Regions from separate parts of the Dechloromonas sp. ZS-1 genome, predicted to be linked through region 1. Evidence: predicted binding sites of a transcription regulator. Region 1 holds the regulator's gene; the other holds the start of a gene.
What was found. The regulator sigma-54, encoded in region 1, starts transcription at its own class of promoters, with help from an activator protein. The targets are predictions, from matches to a motif close to TGGCACGCTTNCTGCTNA.
Positions count from the first base shown of each region.

Region 2: AACO21_RS09120 (GntP family permease) is a predicted target of sigma-54. The motif match lies at 5,530-5,547, and genes of this name have one in related genera.

Region 1 is NZ_JBDIYD010000001.1:272,258-279,439, forward strand. Features, by position in the region: gene AACO21_RS01330 (SAM-dependent methyltransferase) at 1-1,062, opposite strand, end outside; gene ttcA (tRNA 2-thiocytidine(32) synthetase TtcA) at 1,161-2,024, shown strand; gene AACO21_RS01340 (adenylate/guanylate cyclase domain-containing protein) at 2,038-2,907, shown strand; gene AACO21_RS01345 (hypothetical protein) at 2,969-3,217, opposite strand; gene hprK (HPr(Ser) kinase/phosphatase) at 3,266-4,201, opposite strand; gene ptsN (PTS IIA-like nitrogen regulatory protein PtsN) at 4,211-4,654, opposite strand; gene raiA (ribosome-associated translation inhibitor RaiA) at 4,712-5,035, opposite strand; gene AACO21_RS01365 (RNA polymerase factor sigma-54) at 5,051-6,505, opposite strand; gene lptB (LPS export ABC transporter ATP-binding protein) at 6,536-7,182, opposite strand, start outside.
Region 2 is NZ_JBDIYD010000005.1:106,951-114,132, reverse strand. Features, by position in the region: gene tldD (metalloprotease TldD) at 1-635, shown strand, start outside; gene AACO21_RS09145 (c-type cytochrome) at 693-1,286, shown strand; gene AACO21_RS09140 (type IV pili methyl-accepting chemotaxis transducer N-terminal domain-containing protein) at 1,359-2,138, shown strand; gene aroG (3-deoxy-7-phosphoheptulonate synthase AroG) at 2,370-3,440, shown strand; gene AACO21_RS09130 (hypothetical protein) at 3,445-3,702, shown strand; gene AACO21_RS09125 (sigma 54-interacting transcriptional regulator) at 3,919-5,391, shown strand; gene AACO21_RS09120 (GntP family permease) at 5,590-6,987, shown strand; gene AACO21_RS09115 (acyl CoA:acetate/3-ketoacid CoA transferase) at 7,109-7,182, shown strand, end outside.

The DNA.
Region 1 (7,182 bases):
GTGCGGCATCAGGAGTTTGCCGACGGCCGCCGAGGCGCGCAGGTAATCCGGCGTATCGACCGGAATCTGGGCCAGGCAGTCGAGAATGCCGCAGTTGATCAGAAATTGGCCTTGATTCGTGTAGCCCAGCAATTCGAGGCCGCTGGCGTGCGCGGCGGCAATGACGGCCGTGAAATCGACATGCACCGTGACATCCTGCAGGCCCGGCAGATAGAAGGGATCGGGATGCGCATGGTGCCGGTAGTGACACATCAGCGTACCGCGGCCGCGCTGCGGATGGTAAAACTCCCGGCGCGGAAAACCATAGTCGATGAGCAGCAGGGCACCGCAATCGAGACGATGCCCCCATTCGGCCGCCCAGGCCCGCACGGCCAGGCTGATCTCGCTCTCGAAACCCGGCGGAAGCTGGCACTGCGCGCCGATTTCTTCAGCGGCCGCCAGCAGGGTGCCACTGGCCGGACGATCCGCCCAAACGAATCCGCCAGCATCATCCAGCCCAACGCCGCGCACAGCGATACCCGTTTCCTGCCAGGCCACGATGTCCGCCGGCATGGCATCGAGCAGCTCATTGGCCACGACAACGCCGCTGAAGCGGGTCGGCAACGCATCCAGCCAGCGCACACGGGCCAGCAAATGGGGCGCTGCCGCGGCGATCGTCGCCTGCTGACGTTCACGCAGATCGGCCGACAGATCCAGGATGCAATACTCGGTCGGCAATTGCCCCAGACGCTCCAGTTCGAGCAACAGGTCGGCTGCCAGTCGTCCGGTTCCGGCGCCAATCTCAAGCACGCTCGGCACCGATACCGCCATCACCTGCGCCACCTGTTGCGCCAGCGCCTGGCCAAACAGGCCGGTCATACCCGGGGCCGTGACGAAATCGCCCGCCGCACCAAACTTGCGCGCCCCTGCCGTGTAATAGCCCAGGCCCGGCGCATAGAGCAGGCCTTCCATGAAACGGGAGAAGGGCAGCCAGCCGCCGTTGCCGGCGATCTCACGCCGAAGCAGATCGGTCAAACGGGCACTGTGGGCAAGGGCGTCGGGGGTGGCGTCGGGCAGGGACATCGGTGCGCTTCGGGAAAAAGGTCAATTTTAGCCCGCGCAAACACGGTAAACTTGCCGTTTTTTCCGGTCGACCGCCGAAAACACGGCGAATCCGCATCATGACCCACTCCAATACCCTCCTGAAGCTCCGCAAACTCCTCGAAGGCCGCGTTGGCAAAGCCATTGGCGACTACAACATGATCGAGGAGGGGGATTCCATTCTGGTCTGCCTGTCCGGCGGCAAGGATTCCTACACGCTGCTCGACATGCTGATGGCGCTGCAAAAGCGCGCCCCCGTGAAGTTCCGCCTGATTGCGATGAACCTGGATCAGAAGCAGCCGGGCTTCCCCGAACACGTACTGCCGCAGTACCTGGGCGGACTGGGCATCGACTTCCGGATCGTTGAAGCGGACACCTACTCCATCGTCAAGGAGAAGATCCCGGAAGGCAAGACCACCTGCTCCCTGTGCTCCCGCCTGCGCCGCGGCATCATTTACAAGACGGCGAAGGAACTGGGCTGCAACAAGATCGCCCTCGGCCACCATCGCGATGACATGGTGCACACGCTTTTCCTGAACATGCTGTTCGGCGGCAAGATCAAGGCCATGCCGCCCAAGCTGGTGACCGACGACAAAGCCCATGTGGTCATCCGTCCGCTCGCCTACTGCGCGGAAGCCGATATCGCCAAATACGCGCGCGGCATGGAGTTTCCGATCATTCCGTGCAACCTCTGCGGCTCCCAGGAAAACCTGCAGCGCCAGAAGATCAAGGAAATGATGGCGGAGTGGGACAAGCGCTTCCCCGGCCGTACGGAATCGGTGTTCACCGCCATGCAGAACGTGGTGCCCTCCCACCTGGGCGACAACGCCCTCTTCGACTTCCGCAACCTCACGCTCGACACCGAGGTCGAAGAGGGGGATATTGCTTTTGATCGCGAAGACATGCCAATGTCCGGTACCATCCCGATTAACCTGATGGGATAAATCTGCCGCCGCCATGACCGCCACGCCTCGCACCTGCGCCATCCTGTTTGCCGACGTTGCCGGCAGCGCGCGGCTATACGAGCGGCTGGACGAGTCCACCCTGGGTCACGGTATCGACCGTTGCCTGAAGCGGATTCGTAATGTCATCGAGGGGATGGGCGGGAGCATCACCCATCAGGTCGGTGACGAAGTGCTGGCGATCTTTGATGAAGCCGAGGATGCCTGCCAGGCAGCCCTTGAAATGCAGCAGCGCATTGCCGATCTCCCGCCGCTCAAAGGCGTGCAATTTGGTATCCGCGTCGGCATGCACGTGGGCGGCACGGAGATGACCCCGCATGGACCGAGCGGCAGCACCGTCCTCTGTGCCGCCCGTATCGCCGGCATGGCCCGACGCGACCAGATTCTTTGCAGCCCGGCACTGATCGCGCACCTGCCTGCTCATTCTCTTGTGCGCAACGAACCCGACCCCCTGCAGCGAACGGTTCGCGATGACCAGCAGTTGCTGCATCTCTTCCAGCTGCCTTGGCTTCCCCTGCCGCCCGCCACGACCAGTGAGGGGGAACGGCGCATGACCTTGCTCTTCGAAGGGCAGCTGTTCACCATCGATGCCGATCAGCCGGTGCTGACCATCGGGCGTGATCCAAGTTGCCAGCTTCGCCTCAACGACCGCAAGAGTTCACGCATGCATGCGCGCCTCGAATGGCACGAACATGGCATCGAGTTGATCGACACCAGCACCAATGGCTGCTTCATCCGCTATCGCAGCCAACCGGAGATCGTGCTGCGGCGTGACCGGCATATTCTCACCGGACGGGGAACCCTGTCTTTCGGCACCTCGCATCACGATCCGGAAGTCGAAGGTGCGGAATTCGAAATCCGTTAGGGCGTAAACGAAACCGGCCACCCGCAGGTGGCCAGTCTTGGCATCGCGCTGTCAGCAGAAATCAGCTGGCATCCGCAACACACTTCTTCATGAAGCTGTTCTTGGCCGCGCCGGCCAGCTTCTTTTCCTTGGCTTTGGCTTCACAGGCCTGACCTGCCGGCCCCATCGCATCCTTCTCACACTTCTTCATGAAGCTGTTCTTGGCCGCACCGGCCAGCTTTTTCTCAGCAGCACGGGCTGCACAATCATCCGCTGCGTAGGATGCCGAAGTTGCCACAGCCATTGCCAACAAAACGAGCAGTTTCTTCATGACAGATCTCCTGAAATTGGGTGATGGAACGACAGGACTATCGGTAAATCAGCCTTCTTCGTCAAGCATCATGCGCTGCTGACGGTCCATGAAGTCCTGCATGCTGTCGATGCCACGCAATTGCAGGATGGTATTGCGTACCGCCGCTTCCAGCAGCACCGCCAGGTTGCGACCGGCCGCCACCGGTATGACCACCTTGCGGACCGGGACACCGAGGACTTCCTGGGTTTGGGCATCCAGCGGCAAACGCGGCGCATCGCTGCCGGCCACGGTTTTTTGCAGGTGAACGATGAGTTTCAGCTTCATCTTCCGACGTGACGCCGTCTCGCCGAAGATGGTGCGGATATTCAACAGGCCCAGGCCACGGACTTCCAAGAAGTCACGCAACATGCCCGGGCAGCGCCCCTCGATGGTCGTCGGGGCAATCCGGGCCATTTCGACGACATCGTCTGCGACCAGACCATGACCACGGGAAATCAGCTCCAGCGCCAACTCGGACTTGCCGACGCCGGAATCACCCGTGATCAGAACGCCCATGCCCAAGACGTCCATGAACACACCGTGCAGACTGACCGTATCCGCCAAGCGCGCCGACAGGTAAATACGCAGCAGATCGATGACGGCCGATGCCGGCTTCGGAGAATAGAGGAGGGGCGTATTGGAGAGGCGGCATGCCTCGACCAGGGACTCCGGCGGAGCGATACCGTCTGCGACGATCACCGCCGGCGGTTGCGCTGCAAGCAGGTCGCTGAACATCTGTCCGAAGCGCCGTTCGCCAATGCGCAAGGCCCAGTCATACTCGGCCTGGCCCAAGACTTGTAAACGTTCCGGGTGGATGATGTTGATGTGCCCGACGACATCGGCACCGTAGATATTGGCGTGCCGCAGTTCGATCTTGCGGTCGGATTCATGCCCCTGCATCCAGTTGAGCAGGAGCTTTTCGCGGTTGTCCTCGTAAAGCTGGACGAGACGAATATGGCGCACGCAGGTCAATCAGGAAAAAAGGGCCACGATGGAGTCGGCATCCGGTGCTGCGGCCAAGGCGTCACGGAAGGCACGATCGGAAAAGCGCTGAGCGAGTTCGGACAGAATCTGCAGATGCTGCTCGGTCGCCTGTTCCGGCACCAGCAGGACGAAAAGCAGATTGACCGGTCGGCCATCGGGTGAATCAAAGGGAATCGGGGCTGGCAGACGGATGAAGGCGCCAGCAGCCTGCTTCAGGCCCTTGATACGGCCATGCGGGATGGCAATACCCTGGCCCAGCCCGGTGGAGCCCAGCTTTTCGCGGGCAAACAGGCTGTCGAAAATGACCGAACGGGCAATGCCGAGATGCGTTTCAAACAGGATACCTGCCTGTTCGAAGACGCGTTTCTTGCTACCGGCTTCCAGATCAAGGAGAACCTGGGAGACCGACAGGAGATTGGACAACGGATTCATGGGCTACGAAGAAACACAAAGGCCGCATTTCCGAAAGGAAACGCGGCCTGGCGGCTGTTAGTCAGCCATGTGGTGGGCGGCCTTTTCGCCGCGGTGGTGATCCTGCACCTTCTGCTTGTACTTCTGAACCTGACGGTCCAGCTTGTCAAACATGGCATCGATCGCAGCATAGAGATCGTCACCGGATTCTTCGACATGCATGTCCTTACCCGGTACGTGCACGGTCACTTCCGCCTTCTGCTTCAGCTTTTCGACGGAGAGAACGACGTTCACCCCGGTAACTTTGTCAAAGTGGCGAATAACGGGGTCGAGCTTGTTTTCGACATATTCGCGCAAAGCCGGCGTGACTTCGATGTGATGACCAGCGATCTGCAGATTCATTTAATTCTCCTCTCACTACAGGGTCTTGCGTAAATTAACAGGCGGAATGTTCAAGGACTCGCGGTATTTGGCTACCGTGCGTCGCGCTACAACGATCCCCTGTTGGCCTAGTATTTCGGATATTTGACTATCCGACAAGGGCTTCTTGCCATCTTCCGCAGCGATCAGCTGTTTGATCAGCGCCCGGATAGCGGTTGCAGAACAAGCGCCCCCGGTATCGGTGGCGACATGGCTGCCGAAGAAATACTTCAATTCGAAGATGCCGCGCGGCGTCGCCATGTATTTCTGACTCGTCACGCGCGATACGGTCGACTCGTGCAGGCCGAGGATATCGGCAATCTCGCGCAGCACCAGCGGACGCATGGCAACCTCGCCATGTTCGAAGAACTGGCGCTGACGATCGACAATGGCCTGGGTCACGCGGTGAATGGTATCGAAGCGCTGCTGGACGTTCTTGATCAGCCAGCGGGCTTCCTGGAGCTGCGCCGTCATGTTGCCGTTGCCACGACGCTGCTTGGCCAGGATTTCGGCGTACAGGCGATTGATGCGCAACCGCGGATAGGCATCCGGATTGATGTAGGCGGTCCATTTGCCCTTGAGCTTCTTCACGATCACATCCGGCGTGATGTAGCGGGCTTCGACCTGGGCATAGGGCGCACCGGGGCGCGGATCGAGACTGACGATCAAGGCGTGGGCCGCCTTCAAGGTCTCGTCGTCACAGCCGGTCAACTTCTTCAGACGGGCAAAATCACGGCCTGCCAGCAATTCGAGATGCTTGTCGACGATGACCAAGGCCAGATCACAGGCCGGCTCATCGCGCCGGGCCAGCAACTGCAGGCGCAGGCATTCGGCCGGCGTACGCGCGCCGATACCGGTCGGATCGAAATTCTGGATGTGACGCAGCGCGATTTCGAGCTCTTCAAGCTCGATTTCATATTCCGGCGGCAGGGTTTCGAGCAGTTCCTCGAGCGAGGCAGAAAGGTAACCGTCGTCGTCCAGCGCTTCGATCAGAAAACGCACCAGACTGCGGTCGCGCTCCGAGAGTTGAGTCATGCCCAACTGCCAGCCCAGATGGTCGCGCAGGCTGACCGTGGCGGCATGAATGTCGTGGGCGTCGCTGTCATCGTCCTCATCACGACCGGCCCCGGAATAGGTGCCGGCATCGCTGGTCCAACGATCATCATCGACTTCGCCCATGCCTTCCGGCAGGCTTTCCCGCTCTTCACCGGCCGGCGGTGTCTCGCTCCGTTCGGCTTCCTGCTCGCGGTTAGCCGGGGCATCAAACTGCTGGGCACCGGCAAAGCCGAGCTCGCCATCGTCTTCCCGTTCCAGCATCGGATTTTCGAGCAGGTAGCGTTCGATTTCCTGCTTCATCTCGATGGTGGACAGCTGCAACAGCTTGATCGACTGCTGCAACTGGGGCGTCAGCGCCAGATGCTGGGACAGTTTGAGCTGGAGAGCAGGTTTCATCGATGGGTCGGTGTCAGGCGAGGGGAGGGATCAAAGTTTGAAATGCTCGCCGAGGTAAACCTTGCGGACGCTTTCATTATCGACGATTTCGTTCGGCCGTCCAGACGCCAGCACGCGACCGGCGTTGATGATGTAGGCGTGGTCGCAGATCCCCAGGGTTTCGCGTACGTTATGGTCGGTGATCAGAACGCCGATGCCCCGCTCCTTCAGGAAACGGATGATTTTCTGGATTTCCAGCACGGCAATCGGGTCGACCCCGGCAAACGGTTCGTCGAGCAGGATGAAGCGCGGGTTGGTGGCCAGGGCCCGCGCGATTTCGCAGCGACGGCGCTCGCCACCGGAGAGAGCCGCCGCATTGACGTGCCGGACATGGGCGATGTGCAGTTCGGCCAGCAGGTTTTCCAGACGCTCGTCGGTGTCCTTGGCGGACAGGTTTTGCAACTCCAGGATGGCCCGGATGTTGTCTTCGACATTGAGCTTGCGGAAGACGGAGGCTTCCTGCGGCAGATAGGAGACGCCCTGGCGGGCCCGCGCATGCATGGGCAGATGGGTCAGACGGCTGTCGTCGAGCTGGACTTCGCCCCCATCGGCCGCCACCAGACCGACGATCATGTAGAAGCAGGTGGTTTTGCCGGCACCGTTGGGGCCGAGCAAGCCAACGACCTCGCCGGAGCGGA
Region 2 (7,182 bases), on a different contig from region 1:
GCGACTTCAACCGCAAGGGCAGCTCGGCTTTCAGCGGCCGGCTCGGCCAGCGCGTGGCCGCCAAGGGCGTCACCGTGATCGACGACGGCACCATTGCGGATCGCCGCGGCTCGCTCAACATCGACGACGAGGGCAACCCGACCCAGCGTACCGTGCTGATCGAGGATGGCATCCTCAAGGGCTACATGCAGGACAGCCTCAACGCCCGCCTGATGGGCGTGGCACCGACCGGCAACGGGCGTCGTGAATCCTTCGCCCACCTGCCCCTGCCGCGCATGACCAACACCATGATGCTGGCCGGCGAGCACGATCCGCAGGCCATTCTTGGCTCGGTCAAGAAAGGCATCTATGCTGCCAACTTTGGCGGCGGCCAGGTCGATATCACCAGCGGCAAGTTCGTTTTCTCGATGAGCGAGGCCTATCTGATCGAAGACGGCAAGGTGACGCGCCCGATCAAGGGCGCCACCCTGATCGGCAACGGCCCGGATGCGCTGACCCGCGTCTCGATGATTGGCAACGACCTCAAGCTCGATCCGGGCGTCGGCACCTGCGGCAAGGATGGGCAGAGTGTGCCGGTGGGCGTGGGGCAGCCGACGCTGCGCATTGATGGACTGACCGTGGGGGGTACGGCATAATCACTAATCCATTTTGCCTAGTGATGTGTCGTGCGATTCCTTTTTCCGGCGTTACTGTTGTGGGGCTGTGTTGGGCTGGCCCAGGCGCAAACTTCCATTCAGGAGCGCCTGAAGGCCATCCAGGCTGATCCGGTCGCCCTCAAGGCGGCGGTCGACGCCGGGCGCAAGGCCAGTTTCTTCTGCGCCAACTGCCATGGCGAAGAAGGGATCAGCAAGCAAGGCGATGTGCCGAATCTGGCCGGGCAAAATCCGGCCTACCTGCTCGAGCAGATCCGCAAGTTCGGCAGCGGCGAGCGCAAGGATGCCTTCATGCAAGGCCTGATCAAGGTGCTGAAAGACGAAGAGCGCCTTCAGATTGCCCTGTTCTATGCGGCTAATCCGGTGCCGCCGGTCCGTACTGACGCCACGCTGGCCGCACGCGGCAAGGTGCTGTTCGACAAACTGTGCGTGCGCTGCCATGGCGAGCAGGCGCGCGGCCACGAAACCTATCCCCGCCTGGCCGGCCAGAAGGCCGCCTACCTGCAAACGACGATCATCCGTTATCGCGACGGCACGGGGATTCGCAACAATCAGCTCATGAGCATTGCTACGTCCACGCTGAAAAATGAGGACGTGCAGGCGGTCGCCGCCTACCTCGCCCAGCTCCCCTGAGCGCGCTTGATCCGCATCATGGCCCCGGGTTTGCTAGGGGGGTGGCGTCATGTTTTTTTCGGCCCCTCGATCATGCGACGCTTTTCCCGTGCCTTGTGCCTCGTCCTGCTCTGTCTCTCCGCCGGGGCTGAGGCCCAGATTGCCGACCTGAATGCCGCCATCAACAAGGCGGGCCGCGAACGCATGTTGTCGCAGCGGATGGCCAAAGCTTACTTTCAGCTGGGCCAGCAGGTCGATGGCGAGCGTTCCCGGCGCGTGCTGGATCAATCGGTCGCCGTCTTCGACCGCCAGTTGGTTGAGTTGAAAAACTACGCGCCGACCCCGGAAATCAAGGATACCTACCTGAAACTGGAGAAAGCCTGGCTGGCCTACAAGGACGCCTTGTTGGGCAGCGCCCCGTCGCAGCAGCAAGGGCGCCAGGTCTTGCAGTTGTCGGAGCAGGTGCTGGGGCTCGCGCATCAAGGGACGGTGCAACTGGAAAAACACGCGGGGAGTACCACTGGGCATCTGCTCAACCTGGCCGGCCGGCAACGCATGCTCTCGCAGCGCATGGCGAAGTTTTACCAGGCCCAATCCTGGGGCATCGGTGACACTTCTGGTGCAGCGGAGCTCGACAAGGCACGTCGCGAGTTCGCCGGCAGCCTGCAGGAGCTCTCGGCCGCACCGGCCATGACGCCCGCGATCCGCGATGGCCTGGAACTGGTCCGTCAGCAGTGGTTCTTCTTCGACAACGCGCTCAATCAAAAAGGCAGTGCCGACCGGCGTGCGCAGGCGGCGGTGGCCACGACCAGCGAACGTATCCTGGAAGAGATGGAAAGCGTGGTCAATCAGATCGAGAAGCTCGGCAAGTAAGGGATGCACCGGGATGCCGGTGCAAATGTGCCCGTTTGCTGCCGTTGACCGTCTGACAAGCCCCTGAATCGGAATGGCCGACGCGGGGCAGCGTCTATTTTTTCCCCGTGTCTGCGGTGCTTGCCCGCGTTTTGGCGGGTGAGAGGTCGAATTCTTCGATGTGCATCCGGTAGAATGTTGGGTTTTAGGCAATATTGACTTGGGGTGGCCATGTCGCCGCACAGCACGCAAATGAGCAAACCGAATACCGATGATGTCCGCATCCGGGAAATCAAGGAACTGGTGCCGCCGGCCCACGTTTTCCGGGAATATCCGTTGTCCAACCGCGCGGCGCAGACCACCTACGCCGCCCGTCAGGCCATTCACCGTGTCCTGCATGGTGCCGATGACCGCCTGCTGGTCGTGATCGGGCCCTGCTCGATCCACGATTACGACGCCGCGATGGAGTACGCCAAGAAGCTCTCGCGCGAAGCCGAAAAGTATCGTGACGATCTCATCGTCGTGATGCGCGTGTATTTCGAAAAGCCGCGTACCACGGTGGGCTGGAAGGGCCTGATCAACGATCCGCGCCTGGACAACACCTTCCGCATCAATGAAGGCATTCGCCTGGCCCGTCGCATCCTGCTCGAAATCAACGAGATGGATCTGCCCTGCGCCACGGAATTCCTCGACACCATCACCCCGCAATACACCGCCGACCTGATCGCCTGGGGCGCCATCGGTGCACGCACCACCGAGTCGCAGGTGCACCGCGAGCTGGCCTCCGGACTGTCCTGTCCGGTCGGTTTCAAGAACGGGACCGATGGCAACATGCGGATTGCGGTCGACGCCATTCGTTCGGCCAATTCGCCGCACCATTTCCTGTCCGTGACCAAGAACGGCCATACCGCCATCGTCTCGACGATGGGCAACGAGGATTGCCACGTCATCCTGCGTGGCGGCAAGGAGCCGAACTTCGATGCGCCGAGCGTTGAGGCAGCGAGTGCCGAAATCGCCAAGGCCGGTCTCGCGGCCCGCCTCATGGTCGATTTCTCGCACGGCAACAGCCGCAAGCAGTTCAAGCTGCAGATGGAAGTGTCCGACAGCGTGGCCGCGCAGATTGCCGCCGGCGAAGAGCGCATCATGGGTGTCATGGTCGAATCCCATCTGGTCGAAGGCCGTCAGGACCTCTCCCCGGAAAAGCCGCTGACCTACGGTCAGAGCATCACCGACGCCTGCATCAACTGGGAGGACAGCCTGACGGTGCTCGACCAGCTGGCTGCCGCTGTGCGTGCCCGCCGCGTGGCGGAAGCCTCGGCTTAAACGCATGCCGCGTTCAGGATCAGGGCCGGCTTCATGCCCGGCCCTTTTTCTTGCCTTCGCCGCCAGCCTGCTCGGCGGCTGTGTCCTCTGGCCGACCTGGCACTGGGCCAAGGCCGGTGCGAGCGATGCAGACTACGCGCGTGACGAGCTGACATGCAAGCAATTGGTCTACACCACGGCGGATGGCATGGTGACCCAGGCCCAGGTCCGTCGCATGCACCTTTGCCTCGAAAGCAAGGGGTGGCATAAGGCCGAGGATTAGGCGATCTGCCTGCTCCGCTGAGTGCGTGCTGCATGAGCTGCGCCTTGGCTTTGCATCACGCTGCTGCGGTAAAAGCGTGGCTTTTTCCCGAAACTTGCCGGATGATGGGCGCCCAAAATATATCGGGTGGAGACTGCCCGTTTCCTGCGTGAGTCGGTTGCGATGCCGGCCTGGACTGGGGGCGCTGTTTCTCTCCGTTTCGGCAGTGGAGTGGCGATGGGTTCCAGAAATCAGCTAGACCGTGTATGTGTGCCGCAGGCCTTGGGCGGTCGTAACAGCGACGAATTGATCGAATTGGCGCGGCAGTCGCTGTTGTCTCATTTTGCCGATCTGTGCGATGGCCTGGTGATCGTCGATGCCCAGGCGCGGATTGTCTGGATGAACGACAGCTATCCGCAGCGCCTTGGTCTGCTGGGGACCCAGGACATGATCGGGTCACCGGTCGAGGCGGCCATTCCAAACAGCCTGATGCGTCAGGTGGTCGAATCCGGTAAGCCCATCATGCTGGATATCATGGATTTTGGCAGCCAATCCTTCGTGGTGACCCGCTTGCCGCTGAAGGATGCCGAAGGCAGGATTCTCGGTGCGGTCGGGATGGTGCTCTACGATGATCCGCGGCGCCTGGCGCCGGTGGTGGCCCGCTACCAGCGGCTACGGGCCGAGTTGGCAGATGCTCAGCGCCGACTCGCGGAAGCACGGCGAACCCGCTATACCTTCGCGAGTTTCGTGGGGGTCAATTTTGCCTGCCTCGAACTGAAGCAGGCGGCGCGCCGTGCTGCACGGACCACCTCTCCCGTCTTGATCCTGGGCGAAACCGGCACGGGCAAGGAGCTCCTGGCCCAGGCCATTCATGCCGATAGTCCGCGTGCAGAGGGGCCTTTTGTCGCAGTGAATATTGCGGCCATCCCGGAAACCTTGCTGGAGGCCGAATTTTTTGGTGTGGCACCCGGCGCCTATACGGGGGCCGAGCGCAAGGGACGGGACGGGAAATTCAAACTGGCGGATGGCGGCACCCTGTTTCTCGATGAAATCGGCGATATGTCGCTCGCCTTGCAGGCCAAGCTCCTGCGTACGCTCCAGGAACGAGAGATTGAGCCGGTGGGCTCCAATCATTTGCAACCTGTCGACGTGCGTGTGATTGCGGCGACGAGCCGTAATCTGGAGGCCATGGTGGCGGCAGGACAATTCAGAGCGGATCTGTTTTATCGCCTGAACGTGATCAGCCTGGTCACGCCCCCCTTGCGTCAGCGCATGGATGACCTGCCGCTTCTGGGCGAACATCTGGTGGATGCGATCTGCCGGGAGCAGGGGCTGCCGCCCAGGGTGCTCGGTGCCAGTGCCATCGAGCGTCTTCGCCAACACGATTGGCCGGGCAACGTCCGGGAACTGGCGAATGTGCTTGAACGTGTCTTGCTGATGTCCGATAGCGATTGTCTGGAGCGGGGGGAGATTGATCGGATGATGCCGCAGGCGCGGGGAGCGCATCCCGCCGGTCAGGCGGAGCCGGTGAGTGCTGCCGTCAACCTCGGCATGGTGGTCGCTAATGCGGAACGCAGTGCCATTCTTCAGGCCTTGCGGGAGGCGCACGGTAACAAGGCACAAGCTGCCAAGTTGCTGGGCATCTCACGCGCCGCGCTCTACGAGAAAATTGCGGCACTGGGCCTGGATACCCGCAGTGAACAGGACTAGCACGCCGGGCTGAGATGGCGCCTGCGTTGTAGCGTTGTCTGCTTTTGCAGACAGGCTGTCTTCAGCAGCAGACAGTTTCTGCTGCCCTGGGCGCGGTTGTTGGTTTGATTTTCGTTTTAATTCAACGATGTAGTCGTTTGGCACGGAAGCTGCAATTCGCTCCTTGTTTTACCCATGCAAAAACAAGGAGACATATACATGGACTTTCTCATCGTCCTGGGAGCACTGTGCTTCCTGATGTTCGTGGCCTATCGCGGCTACAGCGTGATTCTTTTTGCCCCGATTGCCGCACTTGGTGCGGTCTTGCTGACAGACCCCAGTCTGGTTGCGCCGATGTTCACCGGCTTGTTCATGGACAAGATGGTTGGCTTCGTCAAATTGTATTTCCCGGTCTTCCTGTTGGGCGCCGTCTTTGGCAAGGTGATCGAACTCTCCGGATTTTCGAAGGCCATTGTTTCCTCGGTGATCAACATGCTCGGTCGAGAGCGTGCCATGCTGTCCATTGTGGCCGTCTGCGGCTTGCTCACCTATTTTGGTGTTTCCCTGTTTGTGGTGGTGTTTGCGGTGTATCCGTTCGCGGCCGAGTTGTTCCGTCAGAGCGATATTCCGAAACGCCTGATTCCCGGGACGATTGCGCTGGGTGCTTTCACTTTCACCATGGATTCTCTCCCAGGGACGCCGCAAATTCAGAACATCATCCCCACCACCTTTTTTAAGACCAATATCTATGCCGCGCCCACCTTGGGCATCATCGGTGCTGTGTTCATCATCGTCTGCGGCTTGTCTTATCTGGAATGGCGTCGTCGCCAGGCTGCGCGTGCCGGGGAGGGCTATGGCACGGATCTCGTGAATGAACCGGAGCCGTTTGAACACGAAAAGCTGGCCAATCCGCTGATTGCGATTTTGCCGCTGGTGCTGGTCGGCGTGACGAACTGGGCCTTTACCCGTCTGATTCCCGAGGTTTATGGCAAGTCGCACTCGTTTATTCCTGCCGTGGTGGGCAAGGCGGCGCCGGTGGTTCAGGATGTGACCAAAATCGCCGCGATCTGGGCGGTGGAAGGCGCGCTGCTGGTCGGGATTCTGACGGTTTTCGTGTTTGCCGGAAAAACCGTGGTGAGCAAATTTGCCGAAGGCTCGAAGTCGGCCATTGCAGGGGCCTTGCTGGCCTCGATGAACACCGCCTCCGAATACGGTTTTGGTGCCGTGATTGCGGCGATGCCCGGCTTTTTGGTCGTTGCGAACGCGCTGACGGCGATCCCCAATCCCTTGATCAACGAAGCGATTACCGTCACCTCGCTGGCCGGGATTACCGGCTCAGCCTCGGGGGGGATGAGTATCGCCCTGGCTGCCATGGCGGAAACCTTCATCCAGAATGCGCAAGCTGCCGGCATTCCTCTGGAAGTGCTGCACCGAGTGGCCTCCATGGCCTCGGGCGGGATGGACACCTTGCCGCATAACGGGGCCGTGATCACCTTGCTGGCGGTGACGGGCCTCACGCATCGCGTGGCATACAAGGACATTTTTGCCATTACCCTGATCAAGACGGCGGCCGTATTCGTCGTCATTGCCGCCTTCTACCTGTTTGGTATTGTCTAAGGCATCACGTGCGATCGCGGGGGGCTGATCTTGCCCCCGCTTTGCGCCCCCGTTCGTTAAGATACGGGAACATGACATGGGGTCGGCCTGGGCACGCCCCGATTCGGTTGGAGACACATGAATGTCCATCAAGCAAGAGCAAAAAAGTGCGCATGAGCGCACTGTAGGGCGCGGCAAGGTTGTATCCGCGCGAGA